DNA from 2 places in the Cupriavidus sp. DB3 genome. Region 1 is predicted to be linked to the other one. Evidence: predicted binding sites of a transcription regulator. Region 1 holds the regulator's gene; the other holds the start of a gene.
The links. Region 1 encodes sigma-54, which starts transcription at its own class of promoters, with help from an activator protein. Its sites were predicted from a motif close to TGGCANGNAANCTGCTTT; they were not measured.
Positions count from the first base shown of each region.

Region 2: K7G19_RS08905 (amidohydrolase/deacetylase family metallohydrolase) is a predicted target of sigma-54. The motif match lies at 4,068-4,085, and genes of this name have one in related genera.

Region 1 covers NZ_JAIZPL010000005.1:598,373-613,156, reverse strand. The annotation lists gene mutY (A/G-specific adenine glycosylase) at 17-1,273, shown strand; gene K7G19_RS19075 (LON peptidase substrate-binding domain-containing protein) at 1,361-2,014, opposite strand; gene rapZ (RNase adapter RapZ) at 2,100-2,981, opposite strand; gene K7G19_RS19065 (PsiF family protein) at 3,229-3,519, opposite strand; gene hprK (HPr(Ser) kinase/phosphatase) at 3,719-4,690, opposite strand; gene ptsN (PTS IIA-like nitrogen regulatory protein PtsN) at 4,764-5,219, opposite strand; gene hpf (ribosome hibernation-promoting factor, HPF/YfiA family) at 5,622-5,975, opposite strand; gene K7G19_RS19045 (RNA polymerase factor sigma-54) at 6,025-7,503, opposite strand; gene lptB (LPS export ABC transporter ATP-binding protein) at 7,681-8,505, opposite strand; gene lptA (lipopolysaccharide transport periplasmic protein LptA) at 8,605-9,234, opposite strand; gene lptC (LPS export ABC transporter periplasmic protein LptC) at 9,351-9,980, opposite strand; gene K7G19_RS19025 (SIS domain-containing protein) at 9,989-10,972, opposite strand; gene K7G19_RS19020 (monovalent cation:proton antiporter family protein) at 11,249-13,228, shown strand; gene K7G19_RS19015 (adenine phosphoribosyltransferase) at 13,411-13,983, shown strand; gene K7G19_RS19010 (Na/Pi cotransporter family protein) at 14,154-14,784, shown strand, end outside.
Region 2 covers NZ_JAIZPL010000002.1:695,844-710,627, forward strand. The annotation lists gene K7G19_RS08895 (xanthine dehydrogenase family protein subunit M) at 1-278, opposite strand, end outside; gene K7G19_RS08900 (xanthine dehydrogenase family protein molybdopterin-binding subunit) at 275-2,740, opposite strand; gene K7G19_RS08905 (amidohydrolase/deacetylase family metallohydrolase) at 2,751-4,034, opposite strand; gene K7G19_RS08910 (MarR family winged helix-turn-helix transcriptional regulator) at 4,404-4,922, shown strand; gene K7G19_RS08915 (MBL fold metallo-hydrolase) at 5,028-6,041, shown strand; gene K7G19_RS08920 (LysR family transcriptional regulator) at 6,192-7,076, opposite strand; gene K7G19_RS08925 (nucleoside deaminase) at 7,366-7,809, shown strand; gene K7G19_RS08930 (MFS transporter) at 7,815-9,245, shown strand; gene K7G19_RS08935 (tripartite tricarboxylate transporter substrate binding protein) at 9,450-10,430, opposite strand; gene K7G19_RS08940 (tripartite tricarboxylate transporter substrate binding protein) at 10,503-11,522, opposite strand; gene iolB (5-deoxy-glucuronate isomerase) at 11,663-12,493, opposite strand; gene iolC (5-dehydro-2-deoxygluconokinase) at 12,490-14,457, opposite strand; gene K7G19_RS08955 (MurR/RpiR family transcriptional regulator) at 14,680-14,784, shown strand, end outside.

The DNA of each region.
Region 1 (14,784 bases):
CCCTCGCTACTTATCGATGCCTCGCCGCTCTACCACTCGATCCACCATTCGCGCCACCACGGATTCCGCTGCCGATCCCGCCGCCGCCGAGGTGCCGTCCGCCGAGGTGCCGTCCGATTTTGGCGCCCGGGTCGTGCAATGGCAGCGCCGGTACGGGCGCCACGACCTGCCCTGGCAGAACACGCGCGATCCCTACCGGATCTGGCTGTCGGAGATCATGCTGCAGCAGACCCAGGTCAGCGCGGTGATCGACTACTACCAGCGCTTTCTGGCGCGGCTGCCGACCGTGCAGGCGCTCGCCGAGGCGCCGGCCGACGAGGTGATGGCGCTGTGGGCCGGGCTGGGCTACTACTCGCGGGCGCGCAATCTGCACCGCTGCGCCAAGCTGGTGGTCGAGCAGTACGGCGGTCGGTTTCCCGGCGATCCGGCCCTGCTGGCGGAGCTGCCCGGCATCGGCCGCTCGACCGCGGCGGCGATCGCGGCGTTCAGCGCGGGCGTGCGTGCGCCGATTCTCGACGGCAACGTCAAGCGGGTCTTCGCGCGCTGCTTCGGCGTGCAAGGCCATCCCGGGGAGAAGGCGATCGAGAACAGGATGTGGGCGATTGCCGAGGCCGCGCTGCCCGCGCCGGGCCCGCGCCAGTCCGAGGACATGGTGGCCTACACGCAGGGGCTGATGGATTTGGGCGCGACCGTCTGCTCGCGCGGCAAGCCCGCCTGTCTCGACGACGCGGCGCGCTGCCCGCTGTCGGACCTGTGCGTGGCGCGGCGAGAGGGGCTGACCGCGGTGCTGCCGACGCCGAAGGCGCGTGCGCCGATACCGGAGCGCAGCACGGTGATGGTGGTATTGCGGCATGGCCGCGAGGTGCTGCTGCGGCTGCGCGCGGACAGCGGCATCTGGGGCGGATTGTGGAGCCTGCCGGAGCTGCCCGTGCCGGCGCTGCCGTTCGATGCCGAACAGGCCGAGGACGATGCGCTTGCCTTCGGGCGGGCCTTCGGCACCCCGGCGCGCGCCGCGATGGTGGCCGAGATGACGCACGTTTTCACCCACTTCCGGCTGCTGATCCGCGCGGTGCGGGTCGACATGGCGGCATTGGCGTTGCGCGATGGAAGCGGTGTTGGCGGTGTTGGCGGTGTGGGCGGTGTGGGGCCGGGCGATGCAAGCGATGCAGGCGCGGCGGCGGAGCAATGGCGCTGGCTGTCGCTGGACCGGCTCGATGAGCTGGGCATGCCGGCACCAGTGCGCAAGCTGCTGGTCGGCGAGGGACTGCCGTAATTGTTCTGAAGCAAGGAGTGGTACTGGTCGGCGCCTGCCTGCAGCGGGGCGCACGGGCTCGCACCGGCCGCGGGGGGCGGCCGCGCGCTACAGCATGTGGTGCTGGCGCATGAAGCGATGCACGATCTCGATCCGCATGCCGGCGTCGGGCAGCGCCATCAGCATCTGCCTGGCCTTCATCGGCACCGGCAGCAGTTCGCATAGCCGGTTGGCGACCCAGCTCGGGTCTTCCCACTGCATCGGCTCGGCGAATGGCAGCTTGTGCGGCGGCGCATGCAGCGAGGCCACGATGCGGCGCAGTGCCGCCAGGCATTCACCCAGCAATTCCAGCTTGCAGTCGATCACGTCGTCGGGCAGCAGCTCGGCGCGCGCGACCAGCAGGCCGTCGTCGCGGGTATGGTGCTCGAGCACGCGGAAGCGCTGCCTGCCGCGCGTCTCGATCAGCAGCACGCCCAGCTGCTCCATATTGCAGTCGACGATTTCGGCCAGGCAACCGACCGCTTCCGGCACCGTGGCGCTGCCTTCCTGCGCGACCTCGGGGCCGCTGGCGATCAGGCAGACGCCGAACGCCGCGTTGTCGCGCAGGCAATTGCGGACCATGTCGACATAGCGGGGTTCGAATACGCGCAGCGGCAACCGGCCGCCGGGAAACAGCACGGTATGGAGGGGAAACAGCGGCAGGCTGTCGACTTCGACGTGGAGCGGTGCCGCGTGATTGGACGCTGGGGAACTGGAAGACATGCGATCCCGAGAAGACTTTCGCTCACGGGGCGAGGGCACGCAGGTGGCGCCGCCGCCGGGATCCACCGCCTTGGCGCTGCCCGGTTCAGCCTACCGGCACCAGCTCGCGGTGTCTGACCAGCACATTACCATGCGCGCGGAAGTAGTTGGCAAGTCTTTCCGCGATGTACACGGAGCGGTGCTGGCCGCCGGTGCAACCGATCGCGACCGTCAGATAGCTGCGGTTGTCCGCGACGAAGCTCGGCAGCCATTTCTCCACATAGGCGCGAATGTCCTCGGCCATCGCCAGCACCATCGGCTGGCTCTGCAGGAAATCGATGACGGGCGCATCGCGTCCGGTCAGGGGCCGCAGTTGCAGGTCGTAATACGGATTGGGCAGCGAGCGCACGTCGAACACCATGTCGGCATCGCTCGGCACGCCGTGCTTGAAGCCGAACGACGTGAAGAGCAGCGTCAGCTCCAGATTGTCGTCGCGGATGAAATCCTTGATCCATGCGCGCAGCGTATTGGTGCGCACATTGCTGGTGTCGATGCGATGCGCCGATTCGGCCAGCGGGCTCAGCAGCTCGCGTTCCATCTCGATCGCTTCGACCAGCGGGGTCTCGTTCGGTACGGGCGCGCCGTCCGCCTCGCGCGCAGCCAGCCGCACCGACAGCGGATGGCGCCGCCGCGTTTCGGAATAGCGCTGCACCAGCGAATCGGTATTGGCGGTCAGGAAGACCACGCGGACCTCGTGATCGGCCGACAGGCTCCGCAGCGTCTCCGGCAGCCTGGCCAGCGATTCGCGGCTGCGGATATCGGTGGCGATACCCAGATGCGTGTAGCCCTCGGCCGCAAGGTAGCGGGCGAGTTCGGGGATGAACTGCGCGGGCAGGTTGTCGACGCAGTAGTAGCCTGCGTCTTCGAGCACGTTCAATGCAACCGATTTGCCGGAGCCGGAAATGCCGGTGATGAGGACGATGCGCATAACGCTTGAAGGATAGCATCGCGTGATGATTGCGTCATGACGGTCCGATGAAATCCGCGGCTCGTGAGGCGGCCATCGGCGGAAATGGCGGCGAAAGCGTGCGAAAGCCGCGCAATGGGTAGTGAGCCGGCAAAGAAAAAGGCGAACCGCCGTGTGCCGCGCGATTCGCCTTTATTTCTTTCCGACTCTTGTTTCGCCGTCTATTTCGCTTTCCGGCGCTCCGGAACAATGCCGGCTCGGTGTGCCGTCATGCGGACAGGCATTCCTTCATGAACGCCTTGCGTTCGTCGCCCTTCTTGCCGCTCGCCTGCGCATTGCACGCCTTCATCTTTTGCTGCTGCGAGTTGCCGGCGGTGGCGGGTTTGGCCGACAGGCATTCCTTCATGAAGGCCTTGCGCTCGTCGCCCGTCTTGCCGGCCGCCTGCGTGTTGCACGTCTTCATCTTGCTCTGCTGGCTGTTGCCGGAGGCGGTCTGGGCAAAGGCGCCCGTGGCGACCAGAGGGCACAGCAGCACGCAGGTTGCGATCAGTGTCTTCATGCTGAAATCTCCTGACTGAGGATCGGGTCGCCAAGCGCAGGATGCGCAACGGCGCAGGCTGGGCGTGATGCCCATTACAGCACAAAACGCTGAAAACCCCAATCAGGTTGACGCTGTCGGCGTGTCCGGCACGCCGATGCGTCAAGGCGCAGTTGCGGCGCGGCCCGGGCTGCCGAAGGAATCGGGCTCGGTCAGACGCTCAAAGCAGGCGGCCCTGGCCGCGCGACGCCGCATCGGCCTGCATCGCCGCACGCTGGCGGTCCATGAAATCGCGCAGCGTGTCGATGCCGCGCAGGCGCAGGATGGTATTGCGCACCGCCGCCTCCACCAGCACCGCAAGGTTGCGGCCGGCCGCCACCTGGATCTTCACCATATGGATCGGCAGGCCGAGCACGTCGAGATATTGCGAATCGAGCGGCAGCCGCTCGAATTCGCCGTCGTTGCGGCGAACCAGCTGGACCACGAGCTTGAGCTTCATCTTCCGGCGCACAGCGGTTTCGCCGAAGATCGTCTTGATGTCGAGCAGGCCCAGGCCGCGCACTTCCAGCAGGTTCTGCAGCAGCGGCGGGCAGCGGCCCTCGACGAAATCGGGGCCAAGACGCACGAAATCGACCGCATCGTCGGCGACCAGGCCGTGTCCGCGCGAGATCAATTCGAGGCCCAGCTCGCTCTTGCCAAGGCCCGATTCGCCCATGATCAGCACGCCCATGCCGAGGATATCGAGGAACACCCCGTGCATGGTCACGCGCGGCGCGGAAATGCGCGACAGATACAGCCGCAGGTGGTCGATGACCGCGGCCGAGGATACCGGCGTCGTGAACAGCGGCGTGGAAGAGCGCGTGCAGCGCAGTTCCAGGTCCGGCGGCGGCTCCATGCCGTCGGCCACCACCAGGAAGGGCGGCTCGAGCAGGATCAGCTCGCCCATCTGGCGCTTGCGCGTTTCGTCGTCGAGCCGCTGGTAGTAGGTGATCTCCGGCTTGCCGAGCACCTGGATCCGGTTCGGGTGAATCAGGTTCAAGTGGCCGACCAGGTCGGCCGCCGAGGTCGCCTCGCGTGCGAAGTCGAGATCGAAGGCGCGATCGGCGCCCTCCAGCCCGGCCACCCAGGACAATTTGAGGTCGGCTGCGTTGTCGTCGAAGATCGACTGGGAGGTAACGCCGGTGAGTTCCATGCGGGATGAGGCGGGGCGCTGGGGCGGTGGTGAATGCGGGTGGCGCGGCGGTGGGCCGCTTACGCCGAGAGGGTCAAGGATGCCATTGCACCAGCAACTGGTGAACCGCATCGGGCGTCGGCAAAGCGGCGAGGCCTTCACGCATATCGCGATCGGACAATAGCTGAGCGATTTCCGACAGGATTTCGAGATGCTGCTGCGTGGCCTGTTCGGGGACCAGCAGGAAGATCAACAGCGAAACGGGCTTGCCATCGGGCGATTCGAACGGAATCGGCTCGGCAAGCCGCATGAAGGCGGCCAGCGGCTGCTTCAGGCCCTTGATGCGGCCATGCGGAATGGCCACGCCGGCGCCAAGGCCGGTCGAGCCGAGCGATTCGCGGGCGAACAGATTGTCGGTCACCGTGGCGCGCGCCACGCCATGGTTGTTCTCGAACAGCAGCCCGGCCTGTTCGAACACGCGTTTTTTGCTGGTGACGCTGACGTCGAGCGAGATATTGCCGGGCGGCAGCAGTTTGGCCAAACGGTTCATTTGAAATGCGCGGAATTCCTGATACTGGCGCCGCCATGCGGTTTCTTGCCGGCGTGGGCCGGTCTGCCGTTGCTGGGCGGTGCGTTCGTTGCCGCCGCTTCCCGACTATCAGCGTGCGGCACATTATAGTGCAGGGGGGCTCCCTGCCGTCCGATGCCGATCGCCCCGAGCGGCATTGCGCAAGGAAACGGGGCGGGCATTCTCTATATGTATTGCACAGCATACACCGGGAAGCCGGCCAGACGGAACCCCATCCCGGTTTCATCCTATAGGTTGCACGGCGAGGCGGCACCGCGGCCTCGCTCGAACGTCCACGCGGGGCGCAAAAAAGCCGTGCTCCTGGCACGGCTTCTTTCCTCACTTCAAGGCCGGCCGGCGTTGTGGCCGAGCCGAATCTTCAAGCTACTGCTGGGCCTGACTGGCCACGAAGCTGTGGTACTTCAGCGATTCGCGGTCGTGGCTCTGCACCTTGTCCTTGTAGCGGATCACTTGCCGGTCCAGCTTGTCGACCAGCATGTCGATCGCCGCATAGAGATCTTCGTGGTGCGCCTCGACAAAGATGTCCTTGCCCTTCAGATGCACATTGATTTCCGCGCGTTGACGGCGATCCTTTTCCTTTTGATTGTCGACCGATAGCAGCACGCTGACGTCAATAACCTGATCGAAATGCCTGAGGATTCGCTCCAGTTTCGTTTCCACGTACTCACGCAGCGAAGGCGTGATGTCCAAGTGGTGTCCACTGATCTTGAAGTTCATAGCGCTTCTCCTTCTGAAAGAGCCGCACCAGGCAGGCGATGCGACTCGGCTACAAAGACTTGCGAAGGTTCACGGCGGGGATCTTCAAGGCTTCACGGTATTTGGCGACGGTACGTCGCGCCACGACGAAGCCTTGTTCCCCCAGCAGTTCGGCAATCCGGCTGTCGGACAACGGGTTTCTGGGGTCTTCGGCTCCTATCAACTGCTTGATCAGCGCACGGATTGCGGTGGAAGAGGCGGCACCGCCGGTTTCGGTCGATACATGGCTGCCAAAGAAATATTTCAGCTCGAATGTCCCCATCGGGGTGGCCATGTACTTATTGGTAGTCACACGAGAAATGGTCGACTCGTGTAGACCCAGTGTATCGGCTATCTCCCTCAAAACCAAGGGGCGCATCGCAATTTCACCGTGCGTGAAGAAATTCTTTTGCCGCTCCACGATGGCTTGTGCGACGCGCAAAATGGTGTCGAAACGCTGCTGGATATTCTTGATGAGCCAGCGCGCCTCCTGCAGTTTCTGCTGCAATCCCGCGGCGCCGGTATCGCCTTTTGCACCGCGCAAGATTTGCGCATACATGTCGTTGATGCGCAGCCGCGGCATCACATCGGGATTGAGCTGGGCGATCCAGTTATGGCCGCTCTTGCGCACGAACACGTCGGGCACGACGAAATCCGCTTCCGGCCGGCTGTAGGCGTGGCCGGGATAGGGCGCGAGCGAGCGGATCAGCTCGTGCGCGGCCTTCAGCTGCATGTCGTCGACCTGCAGCGCCTTCTTCAGGCGGGTGTAATCGCGCGCGGCCAGCAGTTCGAGGTGATGGCGCACGATCGTCATCGCCAGCTCGCGCTGCGGATGTTCGATGCGGCGCAGTTGCAGCGACAGGCATTCGGCCGCGTTGCGCGCCCCGACCCCGGGCGGGTCGAAGCTTTGCAGCAGCGTCAGCATCGCATGCACTTCGTCGAGCTCGAATTCGAGCTCTTCAGGCAATTCGGAAAGGATTTCCTCGAGCGAGGCGCTCAGGTAGCCGTCGTCGTCGAGCGATTCGATCAGGAAAATCGCCAGGCCCTTGTCGCGCGTGGAGATTTTCAGCGGCGCCAATTGCTCCATCAGATATTCGCGCAGCGTGGGCTCGGCATCGCGCAATTGCAGCGGCGTTTTCTCGTCCTCGTCGCTTTGCGGACGGCGGGCGAAATCGTCCAGGCTCCAGTCGCCGCCATAATCGTCGCCCGCGCCGTCGGCATAGCCGTCGTCGGCGGACGCGGCGCCATCCGCGCGCGAATCGGCGGGGGCCGTCGGCTCGGAAGACGGGGTCGTGGTGGTGGTCTGGACATTGACCGACCCGTCGGCGGCGACCCGCAGCGGGCTTTCGATCCAGTCGTTTTCGCGTTCGAGCAGGGGATTCTCGGTCAGCGCCTGCTCGACTTCCTGTTGCAGTTCCAGCGTGGAGAGCTGCAACAGCCGGATCGACTGCTGCAGCTGCGGCGTCAGGGCCAGATGCTGGGAGAGGCGTAGCTGTAGCGACGGTTTCATGCGGCCTATTTTATGCGCAACTTCGGCCGCGATGGAACGGAATTTGCTATCGGAAGTTTCGATTGCGTGGTCAGAAGCGATTGCCTGATGGATCACCAGGGAAGGAACGGTACATGAACCGCGCACGAACGAAAACGGCCGCCCTCTGTACGAGGGCGGCCGCGCGCCAAACCGCCATTACATGCGGAAGTTTTCGCCCAGATAGACGCGCCGCACCGATTCATTGGCGATGATGTCCTTGGGCTCGCCGGCCGCGAGCACCGCGCCTTCGCTGATGATGTACGCGTGGTCGCAGATGCCCAGCGTCTCGCGCACGTTGTGGTCGGTGATCAGCACGCCGATATTGCGTGCCTTCAGGAAGCTGACGATGCGCTGGATCTCGCCGACCGCGATCGGATCGACGCCGGCGAACGGCTCGTCGAGCAGGATGAAGCGCGGCGCCGAGGCAAGCGCCCGTGCGATCTCGACGCGGCGGCGCTCGCCGCCCGACAGCGACAGCGCGGGGTTGTTGCGCAGGTGCGCGATCTGCAGATCGTCGAGCAGGCTGTCCAGCCGCCGCTCGATCTCGGCGCCGGACAGCGCCTTGCCGTTGTCTCGCTGCAGTTCCAGCACCGCGCGGATGTTCTGCTCGACATTGAGCTTGCGGAACACCGACGCTTCCTGCGGCAGGTACGACAGGCCCATGCGCGCGCGCTCGTGGATCGGCAGGCCGCTGATGTGCTGGCCGTCGAGCACGATGTCGCCTTCGTCGAGCGCGACCAGGCCCACGATCATGTAGAACGAGGTGGTCTTGCCCGCGCCATTGGGGCCGAGCAGGCCGACGACCTCGCCGCTCTTGACGTCCAGCGACACGTCCTTGACCACGGTGCGCGAGCCGTAGCGCTTCTTCAGATGACGCACCACCAGGTTGCTGGTGGCCGGCATCGTGCCCGCGCCGGCACCGGCTGCGGTGTTGGCGTTGGCGGCGGGAGCGGTGGCGGTAGCGGTGTCGGCAACGGACATGTGGGCAATCCTTTGATACTGCGTCATGCGAAGCGGGCGTGGCGAAGCGTACGTGGCGGAGCGTGCGCGGCGTGCGGGTACGTCAGGCCCGGGAAGCGATCAGGGCTTGGCCGTCGGCGAGCCTTTCAGGTCCACGCCGGCGCCACTGCCGCCGGTCCCCTGGCTCTGGCGCGGCGACAGCACGGCGCGTACGCGGCCGGACGGGTTCGCCGGCGCCGCGTTGCCGCTGCCACCGGCCGCGGTGTAGAACTCGTTGCGGCTGTCGTAGGTCAGCACCGCGCCGCGGATCTCGTCGACCACCTTGGCGCCCGCCAGCCGCGCCATGCGCGCATTGCCGATCAGCTTGGCCACTTCCTGCTTGCCGTCGTATTCGATGCGGTCGCCCCAGCCGTCGATGTACTCGTCGACGTTGTCGCGCTTCTGCCGGATATAGGCCTGCTTGCCGCCCTTGGACGTGGCCACCGCGTACTGGTAGCCCTCGGGATCGGTGCGGACCTCGGCGGCATCGGACTTGAGCACCATGGTCCCCTTGGTCAGCACCACGTTGCCGGTCAGCGTATAGATCTGCTTGACGTCGTCGTAGCTGGCGTTGTCGGCCTCGAGCACCAGCGGCTTGTCGCGGTCGGCGCGTTCGGCGAGCGCCGGCAGGGCGAGCGTCATGCCGGCGGCGAAGGCGAGCAGCACGGCGGTGGCGCGGCGGCGGGTCCAGGTCGTCAGGGTCAGGGTCATGTTGGCCACGATGGCGTTGATTGGCGTTGTCCGGGAATCGTCCAGACGGGGCGGGTGGCCCGGACTGGCGCGGAGATCGTTCGAATGGTGCGCGCCTGGCGCGGGGGCGCGATGCGTCATGGCTGTTTCGCGCCGCCGCCGCGCGGCGCCATCACGATGGTGCCGCGCACATTGCCGAGCAGATTGACCTCGCGCGTGACATTGTTGAAGACCAGGCCGTTGGCCGTCATCACCGACGGTCCGCGGGTCAGCTTGACCGGCTTGTCGGTCTTCACGATGTCGTCGTTGATCAGGATCTGGAAGTAGCTCGAGGTCGCGCTCATCTGCGGGTCCTGCGATGGATCGGCGCCCTGCACGCGAACGATATGGGCGTTGCCGAACAGGTCGATCACGCTGGCGTCGGCGTTCATCTTGCCCAGGTCCGCGGTACCGGTCACCGGCGGCCGGTCCGGTTCGTAGGCGCGCATCGCCGGCCGCGTGACCTCGTAGGTCTGGTCGTCCTCGTAATGGATCATCCGCTCGCCGGTGAAGCGCATCTTGGTGCTGCCGTCCTCGGCCAGTTCGGTCGCGGTGAAGCGCTCCATCCAGTAGTCGGGCACATGGCGCTTCTGGCGTTCGGTATCGCTGACCTGGCGCGGCGTGTTGATCTGCACCAGCCAGAACGTACTGCCGGCAACGAGCGCCATCAGCAGCAGCGGCATCAGCCGCAGCGCGAGGCGGGACAGGGAAGGGAACAGATCCCGCATGGCGTTCGTCAGATGACCTTGGCCCGGGTCAGGTCATGGATATGCAGCGCGCCCACCAGGCGCTGGTCGGCGTCGACCACCAGCAGCTGGTTGATGCGGTTTGCTTCCATGACCTGCACCGCCTCGACCGCGAGCTGGTCCGGCCCGACGGTGAAGGGGTTGGCATGCATGACCTCGCCGATCGGCACGGTCTTCCAGTCGCGCGGCGTTTCCAGCAGCCGGCGCAGGTCGCCGTCGGTGAAGACGCCGATCGCGCGGCCCTCGGCATCGACGATGGCGGTCATGGCCATGCCCTTGCGGGTGATCTCCATCAGGGCCTGTGCCAGCGGCGTGCTTTCGCGGACTTCGGGCACCGCATTGCCGGTGCGCATCACGTCCCGCACATGGGTCAGCAGCTTGCGGCCGAGCGCACCGCCGGGGTGCGAGCGGGCGAAGTCCTCTTCGCCGAAACCGCGCGCGTCGAGCACCGCCACCGCCAGCGCGTCGCCCAGCGCCAGCGCCGCCGTCGTGCTGGCGGTCGGGGCGAGATTCAGCGGGCAGGCTTCCTTCTCGACGCGGGCGTCCAGATGCGCGTCGGCCAGCTGCGCCAGGTTCGATTCGACATTGCCGGTCACCGAGATCAGCTTGGCGCCGATGCGCTTGACGATCGGCACGATCGACAGCAGCTCGGAGGTTTCGCCCGAATTGGAGAAGGCGATCAGCACGTCGTCGCGCGTGACCATGCCGAGGTCGCCATGCGAGGCCTCGGCGGGATGGACGAAGAAGGCGGGCGTGCCGGTCGAGGCCAGCGTGGCCGCGACCTTGCGGCCGATATGGCCGGACTTGCCGATGCCGGAAACGACCACGCGGCCCGAGCACTCCAGCACCAGCTGCACCGCCCGCGCGAAGTCCGGCGTCAGCCGCGACGACAACGCGGCGACCGCATCGGCTTCGATCTGCAGGGTATGGCGTGCGAGCTCGAGTGCTCTTTCCGCATTGAAATTGGCTATCATGGCGACGAAGTATACCAATGAATGCGATGACGCCCGGGCCGGTCGCGGCGCGTCCGGCCCGGCGTCTGCCTCCGCGTCCGGGTTCGGTCTGCGCCGGCTGGCCGCCCCCGGCAACATGCCGCCGTGCCGGGCAGGCCGTTCCTGGTCCACCGCTTGCTTTACCGCCGGCGCAACCGCCGCACTGCTGCACCGCTATTCGGACCACAGCTCGCACCACAACCAGTACCGCACGAGCACCGCTCGCACCACCGCTCGCACCACCACCGGCCCGCCCGAATGCATTCTCCGCTGGACTTGACCCTTGTGCTGCTGGCCGCCGCCGTGCTCGGCGTGGTTGCTTTCCGCATGCTGCAGCTGCCGCCGATGCTCGGCTATCTGGCGGTCGGCATCCTGATCGGACCGCACGCGCTTGGCCTGGCCAGCGATTCGGGGCAAACCAAGTACCTGGCCGAGTTCGGCGTGGTCTTTTTGATGTTCTCGATCGGGCTGGAGTTCAATCTGGCCAAGCTGCGCTCGATGCGGCGGCTGGTGTTCGGCCTGGGCGGCAGCCAGGTGGTGCTGACCATGCTGGCGGTGGCGCCGGTCGGCTGGCTGTTCAGCGCGGTGTTCGACCTGAGCTGGCAGGCCTCGATCGCGCTGGGCGGCGCGCTGGCGATGTCGTCGACCGCGATCGTCTCCAAGATGCTGTCCGAACGGCTGGAGCTGGAGACCGAGCACGGCCGCAACATCTTCAGCGTGCTGCTGTTCCAGGATCTGGCGGTGGTGCCGCTCTTGATCGTGATTCCCGCGCTGTCGCGCGACCCCGGCGAGCTGCCGATGGCGCTGGGCCTGGCCATCATCAAGATCGTGGTGGCGCTGACGCTGATCTTCGTGCTCGGCAAGGAAGTGGTCAGCCGCTGGTTCCATGTGGTGGCCGCCCGCCGCTCGCAGGAACTGTTCATGCTGAACCTGCTGCTGGTCACGCTGGGCATGGCGGCGCTGACCGAGCGGCTGGGGCTGTCGATGGCGCTCGGCGCCTTCATGGCCGGCATGCTGATCGCGGAAACGCCGTACCGGCATCAGGTCGAGGAGGACATCAAGCCGTTCCGCGACGTGCTGCTCGGGCTGTTCTTCGTCACCATCGGCATGCTGCTCAATGTCCGCGTGGTGATCGACAACCTGTGGCTGGTGCTGACGCTGCTGATCGTGCCGGTGCTGTTCAAGTTTCTGCTGATCGCGGGCCTGGCGCGGCTGTTCGGCTCGCGTCCCGGGGTGGCGATCCGCACCGGCCTGGGGCTGGCGCAGGCCGGCGAGTTCGGCTTCGTGCTGCTGAACCAGATCGACGGGCTGGGCCTGGTCGATCCGGTGCTGACGCAGGTGATTCTCGCGTCGATGCTGCTGTCGATGCTGGTGGCGCCGTTCCTGATCCAGTACAGCGACGCGATCGCGATGCGCTTTGCCGCGAACGAATGGCTGCTGCAATCGCTGAACATGACGCGCATCGCGGCGCAGAGCCTGCAGACCGAGAAGCACGCAATCATTTGCGGCTACGGCCGCAGCGGCCAGAACCTGGCGCGCATGCTCGAGCGCGAGGGCATCGGCTATGTCGCGCTGGACCTGGACCCTGACCGCGTGCGCGAGGCCGCCGCGGCCGGCGATACGGTGGTCTACGGCGATGCCGGCCGGCGCGAGGCGCTGATCGCCGCCGGCATCCACCGCGCCGCGGCGGTGATCATCACCTATGCCAACACGCCGTCGGCGCTGAAGGTCCTGCACCATGTGCACGAACTCGAGCCGGCCCTGCCGGTGATCGTGCGCACGGTCGACGATTCGGAGCTGGAGGCGCTGCAGCGCGCCGGCGCCACCGAGGTCGTGCCCGAGATCATCGAGGGCAGCCTGATGCTGGCCTCGCATGCGCTGGTGCTGCTGGGCGTGCCGATGCGGCGCGTGGTGCGCGGCGTGCAGCAGGCGCGCGATGCGCGCTACAGCCTGCTGCGCGGCTACTTCCACGGCCGCGACGACGAGGAGGACATGATCGAGCGCGACTCGGTGCGTCTGCATTCGCTGTCGCTGGGCCCGGACGCCACCGCGGTCGGCCGGCGCCTGGGCACGCTGGGGCTCGAGCATATCGGCGTCGAGGTCACCGCCGTGCGGCGGCGCGGCATCCGCGCCTTCGATCCGCAGCCCGATACCGTGCTCGAGCCCGGCGACATCCTGGTGCTGCGCGGCACGCCCGAGGCGCTCGAGGCGGCCGAGCAGCGCCTGACCGAACGCTGACGGAGCACGCCCCCTCTCCGCGGCCCCCACGCGCAAGTGGGAGCGGGGCGAAATAGACAGCAAGCACAGCGACGGACGCAAACCGATCTCCTCTCCCACCGCGGGAGAGGGGTAGGGGACAGGAAGCCGTTATCCTAGATGGCTGGCGCTTCAGCCACCCCTTTCATCCGCAGTTTCAGACCATGCCCGCTCCCACCATCCAGTCCCCGCCCCTGGGCGACGTCACCACCTATCTGCGCGACCGCATCCGCACCGTGCCCGACTGGCCGCAGCCCGGCGTGATGTTCCGCGACATCACGCCGCTGCTGCAGGACCCGAAGACGCTGCGCGTGCTGATCGACGTGTTCGTGCACCGCTACATGGATGCCGGCCTCGACGTGGTGGCCGGTATCGACGCGCGCGGCTTCATCCTCGGCGCGATCGTCGCCTACGAGCTGAACCTGGGCTTCGTGCCAATCCGCAAGAAGGGCAAGCTGCCGTTCCAGACCGTGGCCGAGGAATACGAGCTCGAATACGGCAGCGCCACCGTCGAGATCCACGCCGATGCCTGCAAGCCGGGCGACCGCGTGCTGCTGGTGGACGACCTGATCGCCACCGGCGGCACCATGATGGCCGGACGCCGGTTGCTGGAGCGGCTCGGCGCGACCGTAGTGGAGGGCGCGGCGATCGTCGACCTGCCGGAGCTTGGCGGCTCGCGCCATCTGCTCGACAGCGGGCTGCCGCTGTTTACCGTGTGCCGATTCGAAGGCCACTGAACCGCAAAGTCGCAACGCCGCAGCGCCGCGAAGCGTTGCAAAGCCCACCATCGCTGGCGCCCCGCGTTGCCCTTGCCCGCGGCGCGGGCGCATAATGGCCGTTCATTCACAACAAGGGCCGGGCGGCCCCTGCCTCTGACCGCCGCACCGGCCGCAATGGGTGCCACACCATGGGCGTTCTGCTTCATCTGCTCTCCGGGGTCGCGCTGCTGGTCTGGGGCACGAATATCGTCAAGGTCGGCATTCTGCGCGTCTACGGCGCGAATCTGCGCCACGTGCTCTCGGCCAGCGTTGCCAATCGCTTCACCGCCTTTGCCGCCGGCCTCGGCGTGACCGGCCTGGTGCAAAGCAGCAATGCGACCGCCGTCATCGTCAGTTCCTTCGTCAGCCAGGGCCTGATCGCGGTCGCCCCCGCGCTGGCCATCATGCTTGGCGCCAACGTCGGCACCGCGCTGATGGTGCAGGTGTTCTCGCTGGACCTGTCGTGGCTGTCGCCGCTGCTGATCTTCGTCGGCGTGATCGCGCATCTGAGCTGGAAGGGCAGCCGGCCCGGCCACGTCGGCCGCGTGCTGATCGGCCTGGGGCTGATCACGCTGGCGCTGGAGCTGATCTCCAATGCGACCCGTCCGGTGGTCGAGGCCGCCGGCGTCAAGGTGCTGTTCGCCAGCCTGACCGGCGATACCGCGCTCGACATGCTGGTCGGCGCCTTCCTGACCGTGCTGTCCTATTCGAGCCTCGCGGTGGTGCTGTTCTGCGGCGCGCTGGCCTCGGCCGGCGTGGTGTCGATCCCCGTCGCGCTGG
Region 2 (14,784 bases), on a different contig from region 1:
AGGCCGCGGCTCGGATCGGGAATGCGCCCGTCCTCGATCTGCGCATGGGTGATGCCGGCGCCCAGTTGCACCGACGTGCCCGCGTCGAGGCATTCGCGCAGTGCCGCGATGCCGCCCAGATCGATCAGCTCGGCCGGCTGTGCCAGCCGCAGGTTCAGCATCGGGCCAAGCGACTGGCCACCGGCGACGGCCTTGGCAACGCCATTGCTGCCGGCGAGCGCGGCGAGCGCCGCTTCGACGGTGTCGGGCCGCCGATAGTCGAACGGCGCCGGCTTCATGCCGCCACCTGCGCAGGCGACGACGGCATCGGGCTGAAGTGGCCGGGGTGGCGGACATCCCTGGCACGCGCATTGGCGAGCGCGGCGAGGATCGCCCGCGGGCTTGCCGGCAGCTCGCGCAGTTCGGCGCCCAGCGGCCGCAACGCGTCATTGATGGCGTTGACGATCGCCGCGGGCGAGCCGATCGCACCGCTCTCGCCGATGCCCTTCTGGCCGAACTCGGTGTAGGGCGCTGGCGTTTCCATATGGTGGATGCGGATCGCAGGCACTTCGGTAGCGCCGGGCAGCAGGTAGTCGGCCAGCGTCGATGCCAGCGGCTGGCCGTCTTCGCTGTAGCGCATCTCCTCGTACAGCGCGGTGCCGATGCCCTGCGCCGCCCCGCCGTAGACCTGGCCGTCGACCACCATCGGATTGATCAGCACGCCGCCGTCCTCGACGATCGCGTAGTCGATCAGTTCGACCTTGCCGAGTTCGGTATCGACGGCGACCGCCACCGCATGGCACGCATAGCTGAAGGTGCCGGTATCGCGCGTTGCCTGGTAGGTGGTCATGACCTCCAGCCCCGAAGGATCGACATCGGCGGGCAACTTCTGCGGCTGCCGGTACCAGACGTGGGCGAGCTCGGCCAGCGGCACGCGGCCACCGCCGCCCACCACCGCCCCGTCCTCCCAGCGCGCCGCCGGCACAGGCAGGCCCAGCAGATGGGCGCCGATGTGCAGCAGCCGTGTTCGCAACTGCTTGCAGGCCTGGCCCACGGCCCCGCCGGCCATCACGATCGAGCGCGAGCCCCAGGTGCCGGTGGAGTACGGCGTGATCGCGGTATCGCCAAGCAGCACGCGCACCTGATCGGTGTCGACGCCGAGCACCTCGTGCGCGATCTGGGCCAGCGTCGTTTCCATACCTTGCCCGTGCGAATGCACGCCGGCGCGGATCTCCAGCACGCCGTCCGGCGTCAGCCGCACCACGGCCGGCTCGCGGCCAGGCACCATCGGAATGCCCCAGCCGTGATAGACCGAGGTGCCATGGGCGCCCTGCTCGCAGAACACCGCAAACCCGACGCCAATGCGGCGCCCGTCGGGCTCGCCGCGCTGCTGGCGCGCCCGCAGGCCAGGCAGATCGATGGCTGCCACGGCGCGTCGCACGCATTCGGGATAGTCGCCGCTGTCGAAGTGCTTGCCGGTGATGTTGTCGAACGGCATGCGCTCGGGCGGCACCAGATTGCGCAGCCGCACCTGATGGGGTTCCAGCCCCGCCTCGACCGCGATCGCGTCCATCACGCTCTCGATCGCGAAGCAGACGCCGGTGCGCGCCACGCCGCGGTATGGCAGGATCGGCGGCTTGTTGGTCGCCACCGACCAGGTGCGGCAGCGATAGCGCTCCATCATGTAGGGCCCCGGCAGGATGCTGCCGACCTGTGCGGCCTCCAGGCAGGCCGAGAAGGGGTACGACGAATAGCAGCCAGAATCCACCGTGGCCTCGCAGTCGACCGCCAGCAGGCGGCCATCGCGCTCGGCCCAGGCCTCGATGCGATAGGCGTGCTCGCGGCAGTTCGCGTTGGCCGTCAGCTGCTCGCGCCGATCCTCGATCCAGCGCACCGGCTGCTCGAGCCGCATCGCCAGCCACGCGACGCAGACTTCTTCGGGCAGCAGGATTCCCTTGTAGCCGAAGCCGCCGCCGACGTCCGGCGAGATCACGCGAACCTGCCCTTCGTCCAGGCCCAGACAGCCCGCCAGACCCGTGCGGTTGATATGCGGCATTTGCGCCGCGGTGACCACCACCAGCTGGGCCAGGCGCCGGTCCCACCACGCGACCACGCCACGGCCCTCCATCGGCGCCATGCTCTGGCGCGCGGTCCGCAGCGTGCGGATGACGTGAATCGGCGCGCTCGCGCGGATCGCGGCCAACGCGGCCTCGTTGTCGCCGTCCGTGCCGACCGCCGTCGAAAGAAACACGTTGTCGCCCCAGTGCTCGTGCACGAGCGGCGCGCCGACTTCGCGTGCGGCCAGCATGTCGACCACCGCCGGCAGCTCCTCGAAGTCGACGAAGACCTGCGCCGCAATGTCTTCGGCCAGGGCGCGGGTCGGGGCCACGCACATCGCAATCATCTCGCCGACCTGGCGCACCTTGCCGTCGGCGAGCACCGGCTGCGCCGACGACTTGAAGCCGGCGAGCCCCGAGTCGGCGACGATGGGCCGCACGCCGTCGAGGTCGGCCAGCGTGAATACCGCATCGGCCAGCCCTTCGGGCTTCTCGATGCCGCGGATGCGCGCATGCGCCAGCGGACTGCGCACGAAGGCGACATCGCGCATGCCGACCATGCGCAGGTTGGCGACATAGTCGCCGCGGCCGCGCAGGAAACGGTCGTCCTCCTTGCGGCGCAGCCGCGCGCCGATGCCGCCGGTCTTGCTGCCGTTGTTGCCGCCGTTCCTGCCGCGGTCGTTGTGCGCTGCCGGGGTCGTCATCGCGATCTCCCTAGGCGACCTGCGCCACCGGCAGGATGGGCGCGGCCGCGTCGAAGCGCTGCCCGGCGCGCAGGCAGAACACCGGTTCCAGCATCCGCTCGCCCACCACCTGGGTGCCCTCGTTGTCGGCAAGAACCCAGCGGCCGCGCAGGTCTTCCAGCACCGAGACGTTCGCCTCGGCGCCGACGCGCAGCGTGCCGGCGCCGTCCTTCAGGCCGGCCATGCTTGCCGCATTGACGGTGGCCATGCGCACCACATGGTCCAGTGGCAAACCGAGCGCGAGCATGCTGGTCATCGCCGACACCAGGCTGAAGCGGACGCGGCCGAGGAACATATGGTCCTGGTCCGGATGTTCCGCCGGCGTACCCGCTGGCGCCGGCACGTGCGTGTTGTAGCCATGCATGTCGGCGCCCAGCGTATCGGGCACGATGCCGGCTTCGAGCACGGTGCGGGCCATCCGGTAGCTGAAGTGCGAGCCGTGACCGACGTCGATCTTCAGTCCGCGCGCCGCCGCCTCGCGCGCCAGCGGGTGCACGGTGCCGTCGCGGTTTACGAAGCCGCCGGGATGGCGGCTGAACGGGTGCGCCAGCACATCGCCAGGCTTGAGCATGTCGACCACCTGCTCGAGGATCGTGTCGGGGTCGACATCGTGCTCGACGTGGCCAGGCATCGGCCACAACTGGCCGAAGTGGACATAGACCGGCAGCGCTGTCTGACGGCCAATCTCGGCGGACGCACGCATCACCTCGACGCCCCACCGCGCAAACCCGCCGAGCTCGGCATGGGCCTTGATGCCGCGCACCAGGTCGGCGTTGGCCAGCGCGGCCTTCACCGTGGCATCGACATCGACGCATTCGGGCCGATACAGCTCGGCGTAGTAATGGCCTTCGAGCCCACCGACCAGATAGGCCGACAGGAAGGCGTAGATGCGGCTGCTTGCCGGCTCGGCGACGTAGTGCCGAAACCCGGGCAGCGTCATGCAACTCGCGCCGCCCTGGTCGATCAACGTGGTGACTCCGGAATGCACGCCGCACATATCAGCGTTCAGGCCGAAGCGTCCGGTCACGTACTGGTACACGTGCGCGTGCGTGTCGATCAGGCCGGGCAGCACCAGCTTGCCGCGGCAGTCGACGACTTCGGCCGCATCGGCGTCGGCAGGCAAGGCCGCCGAGCCGTCGCCGACGGCGGCGATGCGGCCGTTGCGGATCCATACATCGCACACCGCGTCGATGCCGGCGTCCGGATCGATGACGCGGCCTTGCCGAAGAACGATGTCGCGATTGCTTTCAGTCATGCTGGCCTCATGGGGTGAAAACGCTGCCTGCAAAACGCAAGAACTTTGCCAGTGCATGCCGGCGGCGAGCTCGCCGTTGCTGCAAACCGTTGCCCGGCAAGGCTTTGCGGCTTTCCGAGGACCCAACGAGATACGGGGTATGCCACTTATCCGGGTCGATTCCGCATGCGCGACGCTGGTGCCGGCGCACCGCGAGCCGGCGTATACGAACCCAGCCGGCAGCGAGCCTGCCCCGTTTCTGTGCAATACGGGGCATGCCACCTAATCGGCGATAATGGCGGCAACCGCAGCCACGCTGGAACGGCTGCTGCCTGGCCAGGGGCCAACCGCCGGCGGCGAAATGCCGTCGATTGCCGACCACGACACCGCATGACGACGACCAAACGACCCATCGCCATCCAGACCGAGATCGACGCCGCCCGGCACCGCTCCACGCTGCTGGGGCGCCCCGGCTTCCTGATCCGGCGCCTGCATCAGATCCACTGCTCGCTGTTCCTCGAGGAGACCGAGGCGTTCGGCATCACGCCGGTCCAGTACAGCCTGTTGACGGCACTGGAGCAGCACGGCGAACTGGACCAGAACACCGTGGCCCTCGAGGTAGGCCTGGAGCGCACCACGGTGGCCGAAGTCATTCCTCGACTGGAGGCGCGCGGACTGCTGCAGCGGCGGCAAAGCGAAACCGACCGGCGCGTCAAGCTGGTCAAGCTGACCCGCAAGGGCAAGACACTGGTCAGGAAGATGGAGGCGGCGGTTCAGCGCGCGCACGATCGCACCGTCGACCATCTGCCGCCGGCCGACCGTGAACGGTTCCTGCTGTATCTGATCCGCCTGGTCGAGGCGACCAACGAGCACGGCAGCGTGCCGTATCGGCTGCCGCCAGCGGAGTGACGGCCTGCGGGGAAATGTGACGAGTGATACATTAGCGCCAGCCCGATTTCCGGCTTGTTGTTCCCGTCATTGCGCCAAACAACGTTCTTCCGCATGGAGCGCCGCATGAACCCGTCCCGTTTTGCCCTTCCGCGTCGTGTTCTTCCTCTCGCGCTGGCCGCCGCACTGTCGTGCGCGGCGCTCGCCGGCACGCCGGCCCACGCGCAGGGCGTACCGGCGCAGCAGCAGAATCAGGTGCCCGGCTATTACCGGATGATGCTCGGCGAGTTCGAGATCACCGCACTGTACGACGGCTATATCGATGTCGACCCCAAGCTGCTGCGCAACACCAGCGCGCGCGAGGTGCAAACCCTGCTGGCGCGCATGTTCGTGGAGTCGACTCCCGGCGTGCAGACCGCGGTCAATGGGTTTCTGATCCACACCGGCAAGAATCTGGTGCTGATCGACACCGGCGCCGGCGCCTGCTTCGGCCCCGCGCTGGGCAAGATCGTCGACAACGTTCGCGCCGCCGGCTACGACCCGATGCAGATCGACACCGTGCTGCTGACCCATCTGCATGGCGACCACGCCTGCGGCCTGGCGGTCGACGGCAAGCCGGCGTTCCCGACCGCGACGGTCCATGCGTCGCAGATGGACGCCGACTACTGGCTGTCGCAGGACGTCGCCGACAAGGCCCCGGCCGAGGCCCAGCCCTACTTCAAGATGGCGCGGGATGCGGTCGCCCCGTATCAGGCGGGCGGGCGCTTCCGCACCTTCAAGGCCGGCGACGAGGTCGTGCCGGGCATCGCCGCGGTGGCCGCCTACGGCCATACCCCCGGCCATACCGGCTATCTGTTGCGCTCCGAGAAGAACGGCAAGGCGCAGAGCCTGCTGGTGTGGGGCGACATCGTGCACAGCCATGCGGTGCAGTTCCGCCGGCCGGACGTGGCGATCGAATTCGACGTGGACAGCCGCGCCGCGGTACGCACGCGCAAGCGGCTGTTCAACGATGCCGCGCGCAACAAGCTGTGGGTCGCCGGCATGCATCTGCCCTTCCCCGGCATCGGGCACGTGCGGGCCGACGGCAACGGCTATACGTGGGTGCCGGTCGAGTTCGGGCCGATCCGCACGGATCGCTGATCCGGCTGGCTGAGCCGGCCGGTCATCGGGGTACGCGGCCCGCCAGATATCGCGCTGTTTTTGGCGCGGCTGTTGGCGCTGCTGTTGGCGCTGCTGTTGGCGCTTCTGTTCGCCCTGCTGTTCGGGCTGCTGCTCGCGCCAATCGTGGGGCTACGCATCGCGCGGCTGACCGCGCCGCTGGTCGCGCCGCATCATGGCATCGCACATCGCCTGCAACCGTGCCGCCATGTCCCGCGCCGGCGCCGACGGTTCCGGCCTGGCATGCAGGCTCAGCTCGACCGGCGGCACCGCGCCGATCAGCGCGGGCTCGTCGAGCACGCGATGCGCGCGCGTGACCACGCGGCGCGGCAGCAGGCTGATGCCCAGGCCGTCGGCCACCGCCGAGCTCAGGCTGGCAAGACTGGCGCTGACGAAGCCGATGCGCCAGCGCCGGCCGCTCGCCTCCAGCGCATGCGTCATCTCGCCGCGATACAGGGCGCCGCCGGGAAAGACGGCCAGCGGCACCGGCTCGCGCCCGAAGGCGGGACGCCGGCGGCTGTCGATCCAGCACAGCGGCTCGGGCCAGCTCGCCAACCCGGCGGCGCTGCCCTCGCGCTGCTTGATCAGCGCCAGATCGAAATCCCCCTCCTGGAAGCCTTGCCATAGCTCGTGGCTCAGGCCGCTGGTGACCTCGAGCCGCACGCCGGGCCACGCGTCCGCGAAATCGGCCAGCACCGGCGTCAGCGTCTGCGCCGCGAAGTCTTCCGGCACGCCGAGCCGGATCTCGCCCTGCACCGCGCTGTCGCGGATCTGCGCGACGGCCTCGCCCGACAGTTGCAGGATCCGCCGTGCATAGCCCAGCAGCCGTTCGCCCTCCGGGGTCGGCGTGACATAGCGCCCGCCGCGGTCGAGCAGCGCGCAGCCGCACTGTTCCTCGAGCCGGCGCAATTGCTGGCTGACGGTGGACTGGGTCAGATGGACGCGCTCGGCGGCGCGGGTGAAGCTGCCGCTGTCGGCCACGGCGACGAAGCTGCGCAGCAGTTGGGGATCGAGGATGTCGTTCAAGGGGTGTCGTTCGAGGCGGCCATTTGGGCAGGGATTCGCGCAGGTGTTCGGGCGGTTTTTCGGGGGGCCTTTGGGGGGCCTTTGAGCGGTCTTTTGCGCGCGTCTTTGCCCAGCTCGATTGCGCGGGTCTTGGCGCCGGGGCGCCGGCCCTTGCGCGGGCCTTTGCGCATCTATTTGATTCCTCCCTGCCGAGCATTCCATCATTTAATTTCCCAATTGCCAAGCGCGCGCGTACAGTCTGGTCCTCTACCCGCAGGCTCTTTTTCCGGGAGGCATCCCCATGTCCAACCACGAATCCCTGTTGCGCGAAGCCGTGCATCTGGCGCAGGCCAATCGCGCACGCGGCGGCCGGCCCTTCGGCGCCGTGCTGGCGCGCGACGGCCAGCTGATCGCGACCGGCGTCAACGGCATCGTCCACAGCCACGATCCGACCAGCCATGCCGAGATGGAGGCGATCCGCGCCGCCAGCCGGCGCCTGCAGAGCCCGGACCTGCGCGGCTGCGCGGTCTATGCCAGCGGCCATCCCTGCCCGATGTGCCTGGCCGCGCTGGTGATCAGCGGCGTGCAGGAGGTCTACTACGCGTTCGACAACAACGACGCCGCGCCCTATGGCCTGTCCAGCGAGGCCACCTACCAGGCGCTGCGGCTGACGCTCGATCCGCCGCCGCTGCCGCTGATCCGCCTCGATGTGGGTGTCACCGCCGATGCGGTCTATGGCCGTTGAGTTCCATGGCAGTTGAAGTCTCCACCGGCCGGCGCGGCCTCGGCGCGCCGGGCTGGGCGCTGGCGGCGATCGTGCTGGCCGGCCTGAACCTGCGTCCCTTCCTGACTGGCATCGGCCCGCTGGCGCCGGTCATCCGCAACAGCACCGGGCTGGATTACCGCGGCATGGCGTGGCTGACGCTGCTGCCGATGGTGCTGATCGGCGTCGGCGCCTGCCTCGCGCCGGCGATGCGCCGATGGCTCGGCGAGCGGCGCGCGGTGCTGCTCGCACTGGCGCTGGTCGGCATTGGTTCGCTGTTGCGGCTCGCCTGGCCCGGCGGCACGGCGCTGATCGCCACCGCCGCGCTGTGCGGCCTCGGGACGGCGGCCGCGCAGGCGGCGCTGCCCGCGATCGTCAAACGCCGGTTTCCGACGCGGATGGCGATGGTGATGGGCCTCTATTCGGCCGCGCTGATGGCGGGCGGCGCGCTTGGCGCGCAGCTGACGCCGTGGATCGCCGGCCTGAGCGGCAGCTGGCATGCGGGGCTTGCGGTGTGGGCGCTGCCGGCATGGGCCGGATGGCTGCTGGCGTGGCGGACGCTGCCGCGCGATGCGGCGGTCGAGCCAGCGATTCCTGCCGGCGACATCGCCGATGCCAGAGCCAACGCCAACGACGTCGTTGATGCCAGAGCCGAAGCCCACGCTGCCGACGTCGCCGATGCCAGGGCCAAAGCGAACGCCACCGACACCGTTGATGCCAGCGCCAAAGCCAACGCCGCTCACGTCGCCGATGCCAGGGCCAAAGCGAACGCCGCCCACACCGTTGATGCCAGTGCCAAAGCCAGCCGCCCCACCGCGATTCCGGTGCTGCGCCTGCTCAAGCGCCCACGCACCTGGCTGCTGATGGCCTCGTTCGGCGTGATGAACGGCGGCTATGCCTCCTTGATCGCGTGGCTCGCCGCCTATTACCAGGAGCGCGGCTGGAGCGGTCCGGCCTCGGGCGGCCTGATCGCGGTGATGTCGGTGGCGCAGGCCGTTGCCGCGCTGGCGCTGCCGACGCTGGCGGCCCGCAGCCCGGATCGCCGCGCATGGCTGGCGCTCGCGCTCGCCCTGCAGGCGATCGGCTTCGCCGGCCTGGCCGGATGGCCCGATCTCGCGCCGCCCGCATGGGCCATCATCGGCGGCGCCGGCCTCGGCGGCTGCTTCTCCCTCTACCTGGTGGTCGCGCTGGACCACCTGCCCCGCCCCGAAGACGCCGCCGCGCTCGGCGCGCTGATGCAGGGCGGCGGCTTCCTGCTGGCCGGCTGCGCCCCGTGGCTGGCGGCGGTGTTGCACGACGCAACCGGCAGCTTCGCCACCGCCTGGTGGTACCACCTCGCCGCGGTCGTGCTGGTGATGCTGGCCACCACGCGCTTCGATCCGCGCCGGTATCTGCTGGCGATGCCGAGCCGGGTCTGATGGCTGCCTGCGAAGGCGAAGGCTTCGGTCTTCGCCTTCGGCCACATCGGCGCTCCTTCTTCTCTTTCCGACGCCACCAGTTCGCCCGCATGGCCGCTGCAACGGGGCACACTGCACGACGATGCGTACCCGTTTCTGCGTACCGCAGCCGCGCTGCCGAAGCCGACCGTACCCGTTTCTGCGTAGGCCGGCCCGGACTTCCGATCAGGTCTTGATCCCCAGTTTTTCGATCAGCGCCTTGAAGGTAGCGTTGTCGCGCGCGATCACGCGCTTGAAGGCGGCTTCGTCCAGATAGCCTTCGCCCATGTTCTGCTTGGCCATCGTCTCGCGCAGCGCGGGGTCCTGCATGGTCTTGGCGATGGCGCTGCCCAGGCGGGCGACCACGTCCGGTGGCGTGCCCTTGGGCGCCGCGATGCCGCGCCAGCCGTGAATGACCAGATCGACGTTGCGCTCCTTCAGCGTCGGCACGTTCTCCCAGCCCGCCTTGATGCGCTGCTCCGACATCACCGCCAGCGGGCGGATCTTGCCGGCGGCCACATAGGTCGCGACTTCCACCGGCGTCACCGCCACCGCTTCGATATGTCCGCCGAGCAGGTCGAGCACCGCCGGATTCGCGCCGCGGAACGGCACATGGTTGAAGCGCACGCCGGCCTTGTCCTCCAGCGCGGCGGCGGACAGATGGCCGAGCGAGCCGGGACCGGCATTGCCCACGCGCATCGAATCGGGCTGCTTGCGGGCGGCGGCCAGGAACGCCTCGATGGTCGTGAAGGGCGAATCGGCGCGCACCGCGATGGTGGCCGGGTCCGCGTTCAGGCGCGCGACTGGCGTCATGTCGTCGGCGGTGAATTTGGCCAGACCCAGATGCGGGATCATCGTCAGCTCGACCGTGATCACCGCCAGCCGATAGCCGTCGGGCTTGGCGCTGACCAGATCAGCCCAGCCCACCGCGCCGCTGGCGCCCGACTTGTTCAGGATCACCAGGTTCTGCGGCAGATGCTTGCGCGCGGCCTCGGCGAAGGCGCGCGCAAGCACATCGGTGCCGCCGCCCGCCGCAAACGGCACGATCAGTTCGATCGGGCGCGACGGGTAGGCGCCGCCCTGGGCCAGCGCCGGGCAGGCCGCGGTGGCAGACATCGCAGCGAGCGCGCGCAGCACGGCGCGGCGTTGATGAAGCGGTTCATTCATGACGAAAACTCCGGGGTACGGTAAAGACTGGAGCGAGAGCAGGAGCGAGGAGAGAACCGGCGCAGGCCGCGCTCAATCGAGCCGGATGCCGGCGGCCTTGATCACGCCGGACCACAGCTTCTGCTCGCTGCGCGTGAAATCGCCGAACTCCGCGGCGGACATCGGCATCGGCTGGATGCCAAGCTCCTCGAGCTTGGCGCGCGTGCCCGGATGGCGCAGCGCGGCGACCAGTTCCTGGTTGAGCCGCGCGACGACCGGCTGCGGCAGCTTGGCCGGGCCGACAAAGCCCTGCCATGCATAGGCCTCGAAGCCCGCGAGTTCGGGCAGGCCGGATTCGGCCATGGTCGGCACGTCGGGCAGGATCGGCAGTCGCTGGGGCGTGGCCACGGCCAGCACGCGGATCTTGCCGGCGCGGATCATCGACAGGCTCGGCGGCAAGTCGACGAACATGGTCTGCACCTGGCCGGCCATCAGGTCCTGCAGCGCCGGCGACGAGCCCTTGTAGGGCACGTGCAGGATGTCGGTACGCGTACGCTGCTTGAACAGTTCCAGCGCGACATGCAGCGGCGAGCCGGGCCCCGACGACGCCGAAGAAATGCGCCCCGGCGACTTGCGCACCAGCGCGACGAACTCCTTCAGGTCTTTCGCCGGAAAGGACGGATGCACGGCCAGCACCAGCGGCATCCGGCCCAGTCCGCCGATGAAGGTGAAGTCCTTGCCCGCGTCATAGGTCAGGCTCGAATACATCGCCGGGTTGAAGGCCAGCGTGCCCGAGTCCGCGGTGCCGACCGTATAGCCGTCGGGCGCCGCTCGCGCGATGGCGGTGGCGCCGATGATGCTGGCCGCGCCGGGCCGGTTCTCGACCACCACGGGCTGGCCCAGGTCCTGCCCCATGCGCAGCGCCAGGTTGCGCGCGATCACGTCGGTGGTACCGCCCGGCGCATAGGGCACGATCCATTTGACGGGCTGGCTGGGGAAGGTCTGTGCGCCGGCCGGGGCCACGCAGGCAAACGTCGTGGCCAGTGACGTGGCAAGCGTCGTGGCGAGCGCGGCGAAGGCGCGGGCAATGCCGCGGGGGATGCGGGTCTTCATGGCGATGTCTCCTGTCTTGGCGGGAACTGCGGTGTTCCCTTGTCGTATGGCGATGCGGGTGTCCGCCCTGCGGCGGGGATCAAGCGGGTTCGGCGTTTGAGCAGTGTCGGGCGGCACTCGAGCGGCACTGGCGCGGCGCTTCAGCGCGGCGCCATCAGCCACTCATGCGCGGGGTCGTTGCGGAAGGCCCAGCGCCGTTCCGGCCCGGCCATCGTGTTCAGGTAATAGAGGTCGTAGCCGTACGGCGCCGTGCACGGGTGATAGCCGCGCGGCACGAGCACCGCATCGCGATGCTCGACCGCCATCGCCTCGTCGAGACTGCGGTCGTCGGTATAGACGCGCTGGAAGGCGAAGCCCTGCGAGGGATTGAGCTGGTGGTAATAGACCTCCTCCAACGCGGTTTCGGCCAGCGGGTCGCTCGCGTCGGCGCTGTCGTGCTTGTGCGGCGGATAGCTGGACGAATGCCCCCCGGGCGTGATCACCTCGACCACCAGCAGCGATTCGGCGGCCTCGGTCTCGGGCAGGATGTCGCAGACATGGCGGGTGTTGGCGCCTTGACCGCGGACGCTGCGCCGCATCTGCGCGGGCTCGATCACGCGGCATGGCAGGCGGCCCTCGGCCGGTGCGGTACTGAACGCGATCTCCGCCGCATCGCGCGCGATGACTTGCACGTCGCGGCCCGGCGGCACATAGACGGCATACGGGGACTGTTCTTCGAAGACCGACCGGCGGCTGCCCAGCGCGCTGAACCGCTGCGTGCCGACCACCACGTCGAGCTGCCCCGACAACACCGTGATGCACAGCTCGCGCGCGCCGGTGGACAACGCTTCGGCCTCGCCGGCGTCGAGCCGGATTGCACGAAAGCCGATATAGCGCCAGCCGGCCGACTGCGGCGTGATGTCGACGATATGGCGGCCCGGCTGGGCCTTGACCAGCAGGCTGCCGGTGTTGCGCATCGACCTCGGATTCATGCTGCCTCCCGTGTGGTGCTGTCGCCCGTGGGCGCGGGCCGGGTGCTGCGCCAGCCTGCAATGAGCCGGCGGAAGTTGGCGGCGACCCTTGCCTGGAAGGCGTCGTCGTCCAGTTCGCGGCGCAGCCACGCAAGACTCGCCTCGGCCCATACCGAGCGGCCGATCATGAAGCCCTTGACCAGCGGCGAGCTGGCTTGCGCGAAGCCATCGAGCAGTTGCTCGAGCGGCTGGTTCAGGCCAAGAATCACCGCCCCGCGGCACCAGGGGTCGCGCTCCTGCACGAGCCGGTCCAGCGCCTGCCATTGCGCTGCCGACATCGCGCCGACCTTCCACCATTCCGGCTTCAGGCCGATGTCGTAGAAGTGGCGGATCGCGCGGACCACCGCTTCGCCCCGGTCATCCGGTGCCAGCGTGTCCTTGGGCGGAATGACCTCGAGCAGCAGCTCGTGGCCGCTGTGGCGGGTCGCTTCCCATACGGCCTGCAGGTAGTCGTCCTGCTCCGCGCGCAGCGCGGCCGGATCGTCCGGGTGATAGAACACCAGGCACTTGACGACCTGCTCGCGCGGCCAGTGCGCCAGCTCGGAAGCGAGCGAGCGCGTGCCGTCGAAGCGCAACGGCCGCGAACCGGGCAGCTCGATCGGGCGGCCCACCCACCAGCCCCGACCGGTGGCCTGATGCAGCGCCGATTCGCCCAGCCGGCCGTCGATCAGCACGCCGATCTTGCCGCCGCAGCCCGGATCGCATTCGACCTCGGCCACCACTTCGTTGATCAGCCGCTTGAGCCGCGGGATCTCGGCCACGTTGGCGCCTGCCGCGCGCGCCAGCTCCTCGAATTGCGAGCGATGGTCGTAGGCCAGCACGTACAGCTCGGGCCACGGTTGGCGCGGCGCCGACACGCGATGCAGATGGGCCAGCGTCGGATCGCGGTCCGGCCGCGGATGCCGATGGCCGGAGAACCAGTGCGCCAGCTCGGCGGGCGTAGGCATCGCCGGCGCGCAGCCGTGCCGCGACACCACGATGGCGCCGCACGCATTGGCGATGGCAGCGGATTCGCGCCAGTCCTTGCCGCACAGCAGGCCGGCGAGCAGGCCCGAGGCGAAGGCATCGCCGGCGCCGAGCACGTTGAGCACCTCGACCCGCTCGCCCAGCACCGTCAGCGCATCGTCCAGCGTCGGCGGAATCTCGCCGGTGACGATCGTGCAGCCGAGCGGTCCGCGCTTGACCACCAGGGTGGCCTGCGTGCAGGCGCGCACCTGGCGCAGGCTGGCCATCAGGTCGCCTTCGACGCCGCCGGCGATCAGCCATTCCTCCTCGGTGCCGATGATCAGTTCGAACGCGCCGAGCTGCGCCTGCAGGTGGCGGCTGACCTCGGCATTGCCGATATAGCGCGTCTCGCCGTCGCCCTTGCCGGTCAGGCCCCACAGCACCGGGCGGTAGTCGATGTCCAGCACGCGCACCACGCCGTGGCGCCCGGCGATCTCGAGGGCGCGCCGCGAGGCGGCCAGCACGCCGGGCGTGCTCAGATGCGTGCCGGTGATGACCAGGCTGCGGCAGCGGGCCAGAAAGGCGGCGTCGATGGCCTCGGCATCCAGCGCCATGTCGGCGCAGTTCTCCCGCGCGAACAGCAGCGGGAAGGTGTCCTGGTCCTTGATGCCCAGGAGTACCATGCCGGTCAGCCGCGCGGCGTCGATCTGCACCCGGCTGACGTCGCAGCCCTCGCGGCGCAGCGTGTCGAGCAGGAAGCGCCCGTTCTGCTCGTTGCCGACGCGCGAAATCATCGCCGAGCGCAAGCCGAGCCGCGCGGTGCCGAAGGCGATATTGGCCGACGAGCCGCCCAGGTATTTGGCGAAGGTGCTGGCCGCCTCGAGGCTGCAGCCGATCTGCTGCGCATAGAGATCGACCGCCAGCCGGCCAAGGCAGGCCACATCGAAATCGCGCTGATCGGGAAATGGGAGGGTGCGCATGGAGGTGCTGTCTCTGTCTGCTGTCTTGTCTTGTCTTGGTCGCTGCCGTGGATCGGGACCGAGCGGCTGCGCCAGCGATGGAAGCGATGATAGCGCGAGAATAGAAAATTTGTTCTGTTTTTTGTTGTGTGAGAAAATAAATTCCAATTCAATGCCTGTCTCTCCACATGCGGCCTGCACGATGCTGCCGCCGGAGAGGCAGCGCGGCGGCACCGAACACCGATGAGCGAATCCCTTCCCTACGCAGACGCCGATCAATTCCTGGCCGCCGTGCGCGCCGGCTTCCCACAACTGAGCAGGCAGCTCAAGGCGATCGCGCAGTACGTC